2 regions of the Aerococcus sp. Group 2 genome follow, and region 1 is predicted to be linked to the other one. Evidence: predicted binding sites of a transcription regulator. Region 1 holds the regulator's gene; the other holds the start of a gene.
The links. The regulator CtsR, encoded in region 1, represses protease genes until heat stress. The targets are predictions, from matches to a motif close to TTGGTCAAAAAAGGTCAAANA.
Positions count from the first base shown of each region.

Region 2: a site for CtsR is predicted at 2,895-2,915, ahead of clpB (ATP-dependent chaperone ClpB). Genes of this name have one in related genera too.

Region 1 covers NZ_CAJHPA010000007.1:40,563-45,001, forward strand. The annotation lists gene JFU01_RS08495 (ATP-dependent Clp protease ATP-binding subunit) at 1-2,014, opposite strand, end outside; gene JFU01_RS08500 (CtsR family transcriptional regulator) at 2,045-2,503, opposite strand; gene JFU01_RS08505 (cation diffusion facilitator family transporter) at 2,622-3,746, opposite strand; gene JFU01_RS08510 (hypothetical protein) at 3,948-4,439, opposite strand, start outside.
Region 2 covers NZ_CAJHPA010000002.1:29,076-33,514, forward strand. The annotation lists gene clpB (ATP-dependent chaperone ClpB) at 184-2,802, opposite strand; gene JFU01_RS02535 (LysR family transcriptional regulator) at 3,064-3,942, opposite strand.

The DNA of each region.
Region 1 (4,439 bases):
TATTGGAGGTCATGATGACCACCGTATTTCTAAAGTCCACCATCCGACCCTTACTATCGGTGATATAACCGTCATCAAGGACTTGAAGTAAGAGGTCAAAGACATCGGGATGGGCCTTTTCAATTTCATCAAAGAGGACAATGGAGTAAGGATGTTGACGGATCTTCTCAGTCAATTGTCCCCCTTCTTCATAGCCAATATAACCTGGTGCTGAACCGATCATCCGGCTGGAAGAATATTTCTCCATGTATTCGGACATATCTAGACGAATCAGGGCCTCTTCCGAACCAAAGAGGGTTTCGGCTAAGGTCTTGGCCAATTCGGTTTTCCCAACCCCGGTTGGGCCAAGGAACATAAAGGAACCGATGGGACGGTTTCTTTGTCCCAAACCACTGCGTGAGCGTTTAATCGCCCGGGCCACTGCATTGACCGCTTCATCTTGGCCCTTGACCCGGTCATGGAGGCGGTCTTCTAAGTGGATCAAGCGTTCATTGTCACTTTGACTCAGTTCTTGAACAGGGATGCCGGTCCAAGAATGAATCAAGTTTTGCACGTCTTGACTGGTCAAACTTAAGTCGTAGCTGTCTTGATGGTCCTGGTCGCCTTCGTCTGCTTCCAAGCGACTAAGTTCTCTGACTAGGTTCGCTTGTTGGGCATGGACCGCGGCCGCCTTTTGAAAGGCCTGGTTACGGACATGGTATTCTTTTTCTTGGTTGAGGCGTTTCAATTCCTGTTCGATTTGGTATTTTTTCCGGCGACCACTATTGGCTACTGGATTGTCCAGCCGCTTGGTAGCTGCCGCTTCGTCCATAACATCAATGGCCTTGTCAGGAAGGAAGCGATCTGACAGGTAACGGGAGCTTAAACGCACACAGGTGGTAATGCTCTCATCTGGGATAGCCACTTGGTGGTGTTTTTCATAAGCAGGCCGGATCCCTTTCAAGATTTCTTCCGTCTCCGCTAGGCTAGGTTCTTCAACTAAAATCTTAGCAAAACGTCTTTCCAAGGCGGCATCTTTTTCGATGTATTTTTGATATTCGTTGAGGGTAGTAGCCCCGATCAGTTGAACCTGTCCCCGGCTGAGGGCAGGTTTTAGGAGGTTTGAGGCATCAATGGCCCCTTCAGCTCCCCCAGCCCCTATAATGGTATGGATTTCATCGATAAAGAGAATAATATTACCTTGGTCTTCAATTTCTTCAATTAAATGCTTCATGCGGTCTTCAAATTCACCGCGGTACTTGGTCCCCGCAACTAAAGAGCCGATATCTAAGACCATGAGTCGTTTATCCAGCATGTTTTCTGGGACTTGCTGTTGGCTCATTTGGATGGCTAAGGCTTCGACAATGGCGGTCTTACCGACCCCAGGTTCACCAACCAGGACCGGGTTATTCTTGGTCCGACGGCTTAAGACCTGCATGAGCCGCCGCATTTCTTGCTGGCGACCGATCACAGGGTCCAGCTTGCCGTCCTTAGCGGCTTGGGTCAGGTCCTTAGCAATACTGTCCAAGGTTGGGGTCTTGCTTTTGCTTTGCTTACCCAGCGGCTTTTTGGTCCGGTTTCTAACTGGTTCTTTTTGTCCCAGCATCTGATAGACATCACTGCGCAAACGATTAACATCTATATCGAGATTTTTCAGCAGGCGGTTGGCTAGGGTTTCCTCATTGATGAGGGCGAGTAATAAGTGCTCGGTACCAATTAAGGAAGCTTGCATAGACTTGGCCAAGTCTTTGGCTTGGTTCAAGACGTCTTGCATGCGTGGTGAAAACTGCACATAGTCTTCCTGACTCTTGGCTGAATCGCTGGTCCCATAGCCGGTCACAAATTCAATCTCTTCGCGAAGACTCTCATAACTTGGCAAGTAATCGCTTAAAACGGCATGAGCAACACCTTCACTTTCGCGGTATAAGCCCAAAAGCATATGCTCGCTACCAATGGCTGGATGACGGAAGTATTCAGCTTCTTCTTTGGCAAATCCAATCGCGGTCTTGGCTTTTTCAGTATAGATGTCTTTCATAGTTGTCTCCTTTTCTAATTACCGGAGTAATTAGTGATATTTCAAATGTTCTAGCATGTTCCTAAGTATGACTGCGCGGACACGGTCCGGGGATTTGAAATTAGACATGACTTGCTTGTCAATGGCTGAGTGCATGATGGCCGCCTCGCTCTCGTTGAGCAGTTCATTCTTCATCAAATTGGTGAGAATCGATACAGCATCGCGCAAGGAAATGTCGTTCCCTACTAGGCTAATCATATTATCAATATAGTCCGCATCGTCGATAATATTCAATTTCATAATTCTGATATAGCCACCGCCACCCCGCTTACTTTCGACTTGATAGCCTTGCTTGGGGGTAAAACGCGTATTAATCACATAATTAATCTGTGAAGGCACGCACTCAAAGCGGTCAGCAATTTCACTCCGTCTGATTTCGACCCGTTCAGTATCTTGAAGCACCTCTTTGAGATAGGCTTCAATAATATCTGACATATTCCGGTTGCTCATGTCCTCACCTCCTTCACTAATTATTGACTAACTTTGACTAATATACTTTAATAATAAGCAAAAAAAGGAATGAGGTCAACTATTTAATTCACTAATAGCGACCTCATCAGGCTTTGACCTAGTTATGTTGGCTACTTTCTCTTTGGATAAAGTGGTCAGGATCGTAAACGGTGTCTATGGTTATATGATTTATATTATATTTTGCCACTAAGGAGCGGATTTTTTGTTTGAGGTCTTCTTGTTCATCAGCGGTTAAGCGACAAGTTAGGACGGTGACACTGGCCATATGTTGTTCCCCATCAGTTGACCAGATATGTAAGTGGGACAAACCATCAATATCATCGTCTAAGGCTAAGATTTGTTGACCAATGACTTGGGGGTCGATGCCTTCAGGAACCGCTTGGAGGAAAATCTTAGAAATGTTCAGAAAACGTGGGAAACTTTGGCTGATAATCCAAACCGCAGTCAGAATCGACAAGAGCGGGTCAAGGAAATACCAATTGGTAAAGCGTAAGACCACTGAAAGAATCAAGATGGCTACCCAGCCGAGGACATCTTCTAGGAGGTGGAGGTTGAGTAATTGTTCATTGGCTGACTGACCCTTATGCATCATCCAAGAGCAGTAACCATTTACCACCACTGCGAAAATGGCTACCCAGAACATTCCCGTCACATGAACCGGTTCAGGATTAAAGAGCTTAGGAATCGAAGTAATTAGAATAAAGGCCGATCCGAATAATAGAAAGACTGCTGTAATCAGTCCCCCTAATAAAGAAAAGCGGCGGTAACCGTAGGAATAGCGGTTATCAGCTTCACGGTCAGAAATCTTTTCAAAGAACCAGGCAATAGCAATGGCTAGAACGTCGCCCGAGTCGTGGACCGCATCAGATAGGATGGCCGCACTGTTTAGGGTCCAACCAAAGAAGGCCTCAAAGACCGTAAAGAAGGCATTTAAGATGAGAACTATGCGCATCTTCTTGGCCGTTTCCTGGGTATTCTTAAAACGAAGTTGTTTGGCCTTATCTAATTCCAACTCTGCTGGGTCAAGGGCGACCAGGGAAAACTGTTCAAAGGCTAAAAAGCGACGTAGGTAAAGTAATTCTTCCTGGCGGTGCAAACGGACAATATCCTTGTCCAATTCAATTGCAAAGCCCTTGTCCTGGTTAAGGTCTTGGATTTGATGGGCCAGCCAATCATATTGGCTTTGGCTTTCGATACCGACAATCCTGTAAAGTGTTTCCATGTTTTCACTCTCCTTATAATACCCTATCATATCATCATTTTCTTCCAGCACAAACATTAACTACGCGTGTAGTCCCAAGATTTTAAGTAAATTTAATTAATCGTTAAATAAAGTAGATCCCTATAAAATTAAAGCCAGCAAAGTGAAAAACTCCCCCAAATAAAAAAGACCCTGCCCCAAGTCAGGAACAAGGTCAAGGCTCTAACGCAAGACAAAGCGCTTAGGACCGATAAACTTCAACAAGAGATAACCTAAAATAATATAGGCAATAATAAAGAGATAGATTCCTAAAATCACCCGTGGTCCAATTGATTCAGCATTCATAAAGAGCAGGTAGGGAATAAAAATACTCAAGCCCCGAATCAAATTATAGAGGGGGCTCTTGCTCTCCAGGTTAGCGGTAAAAGGCTGGAGCCAGTAATACAAGTAAAGATAGTGAACCGTAAAGAAAACCATCACGACTACTTGGCTAAGCAGTAAAATTCCCAAAGGCAGTAAGCGTTGCCCGCCTAACTGGAAGTAGACCAGGCTAGACCCTAACATTAAGACCAGCAAGGTGGGAAAATTATAACGGAAACAGCGTTTAAAGCGGATGACCATAGCCTCAGCTAAAAGGTCGGGATTGCGGTAATAATTGTTGTGCATCAAGTAGCGGTCCATATTGAAAAAGCAAAAACGGGTAAAGGATTCGCC
Region 2 (4,439 bases), on a different contig from region 1:
AAGAAAAAATAATGAACAAGACTATTTTAGCAAAGATTTCAGCATTTAACTAGGACTAGGCCAGTGAAAAAGGAAATTGTCTTTACTAGATAATCTTAATAGTTAGTAGTTAATAAAAAAGGCTGCGACTCTGGTCACAGCCCTTAAGTCATTATTTTCTTCTATCAATCGGTATTCATTCGCTTAAGCGTCTTTGATTTTTTCAAAACTGGCCCGGTCTTGATCCTTGTCATAGTCCACTTCAACCTCTTGGCCAGCAGCGACATCTCCGGCGATAATAGCGCGAGCCAATGGCGTTTCCACTTCATTGGTGATAAAGCGACGAAGCGGACGGGCACCAAATTCTGGTTCATAGGCCGTCTCAGCAATCCAATCAATTAATTCATCACTAAAGTGCAATTGAATGTGTTGGTCTTTGAGACGTTTATTGAGTCCGGCCAGCATCTTGGCAACAATCCCATGCATATTGTCTTGTGACAATGGCGTAAAGAGGATAATATCGTCAATCCGGTTAAGAAATTCAGGTTTGAAATAACCATAGAGACGTTCTTTGACCTTGTCTCGCGCCTCGGTAGATATTTCTGAAGTATTCCCATCTTTAGCATCTTCTAAGAGTAAGTCAGATCCGATGTTACTGGTCATAATAATGATGGTATTCTTAAAGTCCACGGTCCGACCTTGACCATCTGTCAAACGACCATCGTCAAGGATTTGGAGGAGGATGTTGTACACATCACTATGGGCTTTTTCAATTTCATCCAGAAGAACAACGGAATAGGGGTGACGGCGGACTGCTTCAGTTAATTGTCCCCCTTCTTCATAACCGATGTAACCAGGTGAAGCCCCTACTAAACGCGACACATTGGCTTTCTCCATGTATTCACTCATATCGATACGGATCATGTTATCTTCAGAGTCAAAGACTTGTTCCGCTAAAGCCTTAGCTAATTCCGTCTTACCTACCCCGGTTGGCCCTAAGAAGAGGAAGGAACCTAATGGCCGGTTAGGATCTTGGATACCTGCCCGGGAACGCAGAACCGTATCCGTTACGCTGTTAACGGCTTGGTCTTGGCCGATCACCCGTACATGTAAGCGGTCAGCGAGATCAAGTAATTTTTCCCGTTCATTTTGGGCTAACTTAGTCACTGGAATACCAGTTTGGCGAGAAACTACTTCTTCAATTTGGTCCTCGGTTACCGATTCTTGGACCAGACTCGGTTTACCGCTGGCTTCAGCTTCGTATTTTTCTTCCATATCTTCTAATTCTTTAGCCAACTTAGGTAGAGTCCCATGTTGCAATTGAGCCGCTTTTTCTAAGTCATAATTATTTTGCGCGATTTCAAGTTGCCGTTTAGCATCGTCAATTTCTTGGCGTTTATCTTGGATATGACTGAGGGAGGCTTTTTCGTCTTCCCATTCCAAGGTCAGTTGGTTAGTCTTTTCACGGACTTCAGCCAATTCCTTTTGCAACTCTTCTAAACGTTCCTTAGAAGCGGGATCATCTTCCTCTTTTAAGGCTTCTTCTTCAATTTCTAATTGCAATTGACGGCGCCGTTGTTGGTCGAGTTCCGTCGGCATGGAGTTCATTTCCACCCGAATTTCAGCACTGGCCTCATCGACTAGGTCAATCGCCTTATCAGGAAGGTAGCGGTCTGTAATGTAACGGTCAGATAATTCAGCTGCGGTAACCAAGGCTTGGTCATGGATTTTAACGTGGTGGTGGTTTTCAAAACTTTCTCTCAAACCACGTAAGATCGAGATGGTATCTTCGACAGTTGGCTCATTAACGAGGACCTTTTGGAAACGACGCTCTAAAGCCTTATCAGTTTCCATGTATTCCCGGTATTCATCTAGAGTAGTGGCCCCAATACAATGTAGTTCACCACGAGCTAACATAGGTTTTAAGAGGTTACCAGCATCCATAGCCCCTTCTGCCTTGCCCGCACCCACAATGGTGTGGATTTCATCAATAAAGAGGATGATTTCTCCGTCTGATTTCTTAATTTCGTTAAGCACCGCTTTTAGACGTTCTTCAAATTCTCCCCGGTACTTAGCTCCGGCTAATAGGGAACCCATATCGAGGGAAAAGATGGTCTTATCGCGCAGGTTACTTGGCACGTCACCTTTTACAATTCTTTGAGCCAAGCCTTCTACAATCGCGGTCTTACCAACACCCGGTTCCCCAATGAGGACAGGATTATTCTTGGTCTTTCTAGAGAGGATCCGAATAACATCACGAATTTCATCATCGCGGCCAATGATAGGATCCATTTTACCTTCTCTAGCAATCGCGGTTAAGTCGCTACCATATTTTTCTAGGGAATCATAATTTTCTTCAGCGTTTTGTGAGGTCACGCGATCACCCTTTCTCAAGTCTTTGATTTTGTCCTTCACTTGGTCATAATTGGTATAAGTTTTTAACCATTTAGTGAGGTCGAGATAGTTCAATTTAAAAATACTTAGTAATAAAATTTCAGTAGACAAGTATTCATCTTGGAATCCTTGGGCCTCTTCTTGAGCGGTTTGCAATAATTCTGCTAGGGAACGTGAAATATTTTGTCCGTATTGAACATTGCTGCCATTCACTACAGCAATATTATCCAGTTCACGGTCAAGTTCCCTATCGAGTTCGTCCATTGGAATATTCATTTGATGATAAAAATTATAAGCAAATTGTCCAGGTTGTACTAATGCTTTGAAGAGATGCGGAATCGAGATTTCTTGATGATGTCCTGTCATCGCAATTTGTTGCGCATTTGCAAGAGCTTCTTGTAAACTTCTTGTCATTTCCATATTATTCATTCTCTTCGCTCCTTTGATTCATTCATTTTAAAGGTATTTTTTAACCTTTACATTGACTATTATAACATATTGGTCAGTATTGATCAATAAATTTAGTCAAGATTAGTCAGATATTTTGTTTATTTTCCTAGGCAACAAAAAGGAGACGCTCTCTACGGCCTGTCCTGTTTAATAAAATTGTCAAATTTATAGCCTTTTTTAAAAAATCCCCCAAGTCTATAAGTATGACTTGGAGGAGATATTTGAGTGCTAGATATTCTGTTAGGCAAAGCCGCGGAGGTAATCCCTAGAAAAATCAAAAAAAGCTTTAGCGGCTTGGGAGAAATAATGGTCTTTCTTATAGACCAGGCTGATCGTCCGCTGGATGGAATAATCGGCGACCCTAAGTGGGATTATCTTTTCTTGACTGGATAAGAGGGAAATTTTAGGGGTAAAAGAAATCCCATAACCGGCTTCAACCAATTTATGGATCGCAGCGGCATCTTCTAATTCGATCTGATAATTAGGTGTAAAGCCGGCCTGTTGACAGAAACCATCCGTTAACTCCCGAAAACTATAACCCTGACTCGAGCCAACAAATTTTTCCGCCTTTAAATCGCTTAAGAAAACCTGCTTAGCCTGGGCCAAGGGGTGTTTCTGACTCACTGTGACAAAGATTTCTTCACTGATTATAGGGAGGGTCTCGACTTGGTCATGGTTAATCTCATGGGTAGCTATCCAAAAATCGAGTTGATCTTTTAACAATTTTTCGAGCATCAAGCCACTCGCTGCTTCATACTGCTTGACCCGAACCTTGGGATAATCGTGGAGAAAGTCACTCAATAAGTTAGGGAAGACATGGGGAAGGGTAACGCCAATGACAATTTCACCATGTTCTAAACCGGAAATTTCCCTAACCACCCGCTTACCTTCACTTAAGGCGCTAAAAGAATGGTCCAAGTAAGTTAAAAAAGTCTCCCCATAGTGGTTTAAATGAATACTACGGCCTTGACGAATAAATAAATCGACCCCTAAGTCTTCTTCTAACTGTTTAATAGCCCGGCTAATGGCTGGTTGAGATACATTTAATTCTTCCGCGGCACTGGTCATATTGCCTATCTCAGCCACCGCTTTAAAATATTTCAAAGCATAGTAGTTCATTTTACCACCTCTTCATTGATTGTCCTTATTATTTCAATTTCGCATCCAATTTTCAAGGGTTAGTCAGCAAGCTTTCTCGGATCAACTATCCGTACAAAAAAAGAGTCTGGGACAAAGGTCTCAGACTCTTTTCAAAATACGAACTATCTAATCAAAACGTATTCCAAAAGTCAGCCCTGACATCCACTTCATTCAGGGTGTGAGACTTGGTACCGAGGCTTGGATGATTGGAACAAGTCAGAATAAAAGCGAAGTATTCGCTTGTTTCTGACTTGTGAAATCACTCCAAGTCTGCCAAGTCGAACCCGACTTCGAACTATGTGCGATAGGCTTGCGCTTATCTTCCATAGTTTGTTCCAGTTGCTATAGCTGTTCGAAGCGCAAGCGAGTTACAGATATAGTATGCGTAGCTCTTCAGGGCTCTTTTGACTTTTGTCACACTCTCTTGTTAATTAAAATTCACATCAATACAATTTAGCCTAAAAGCAAATCGCTTG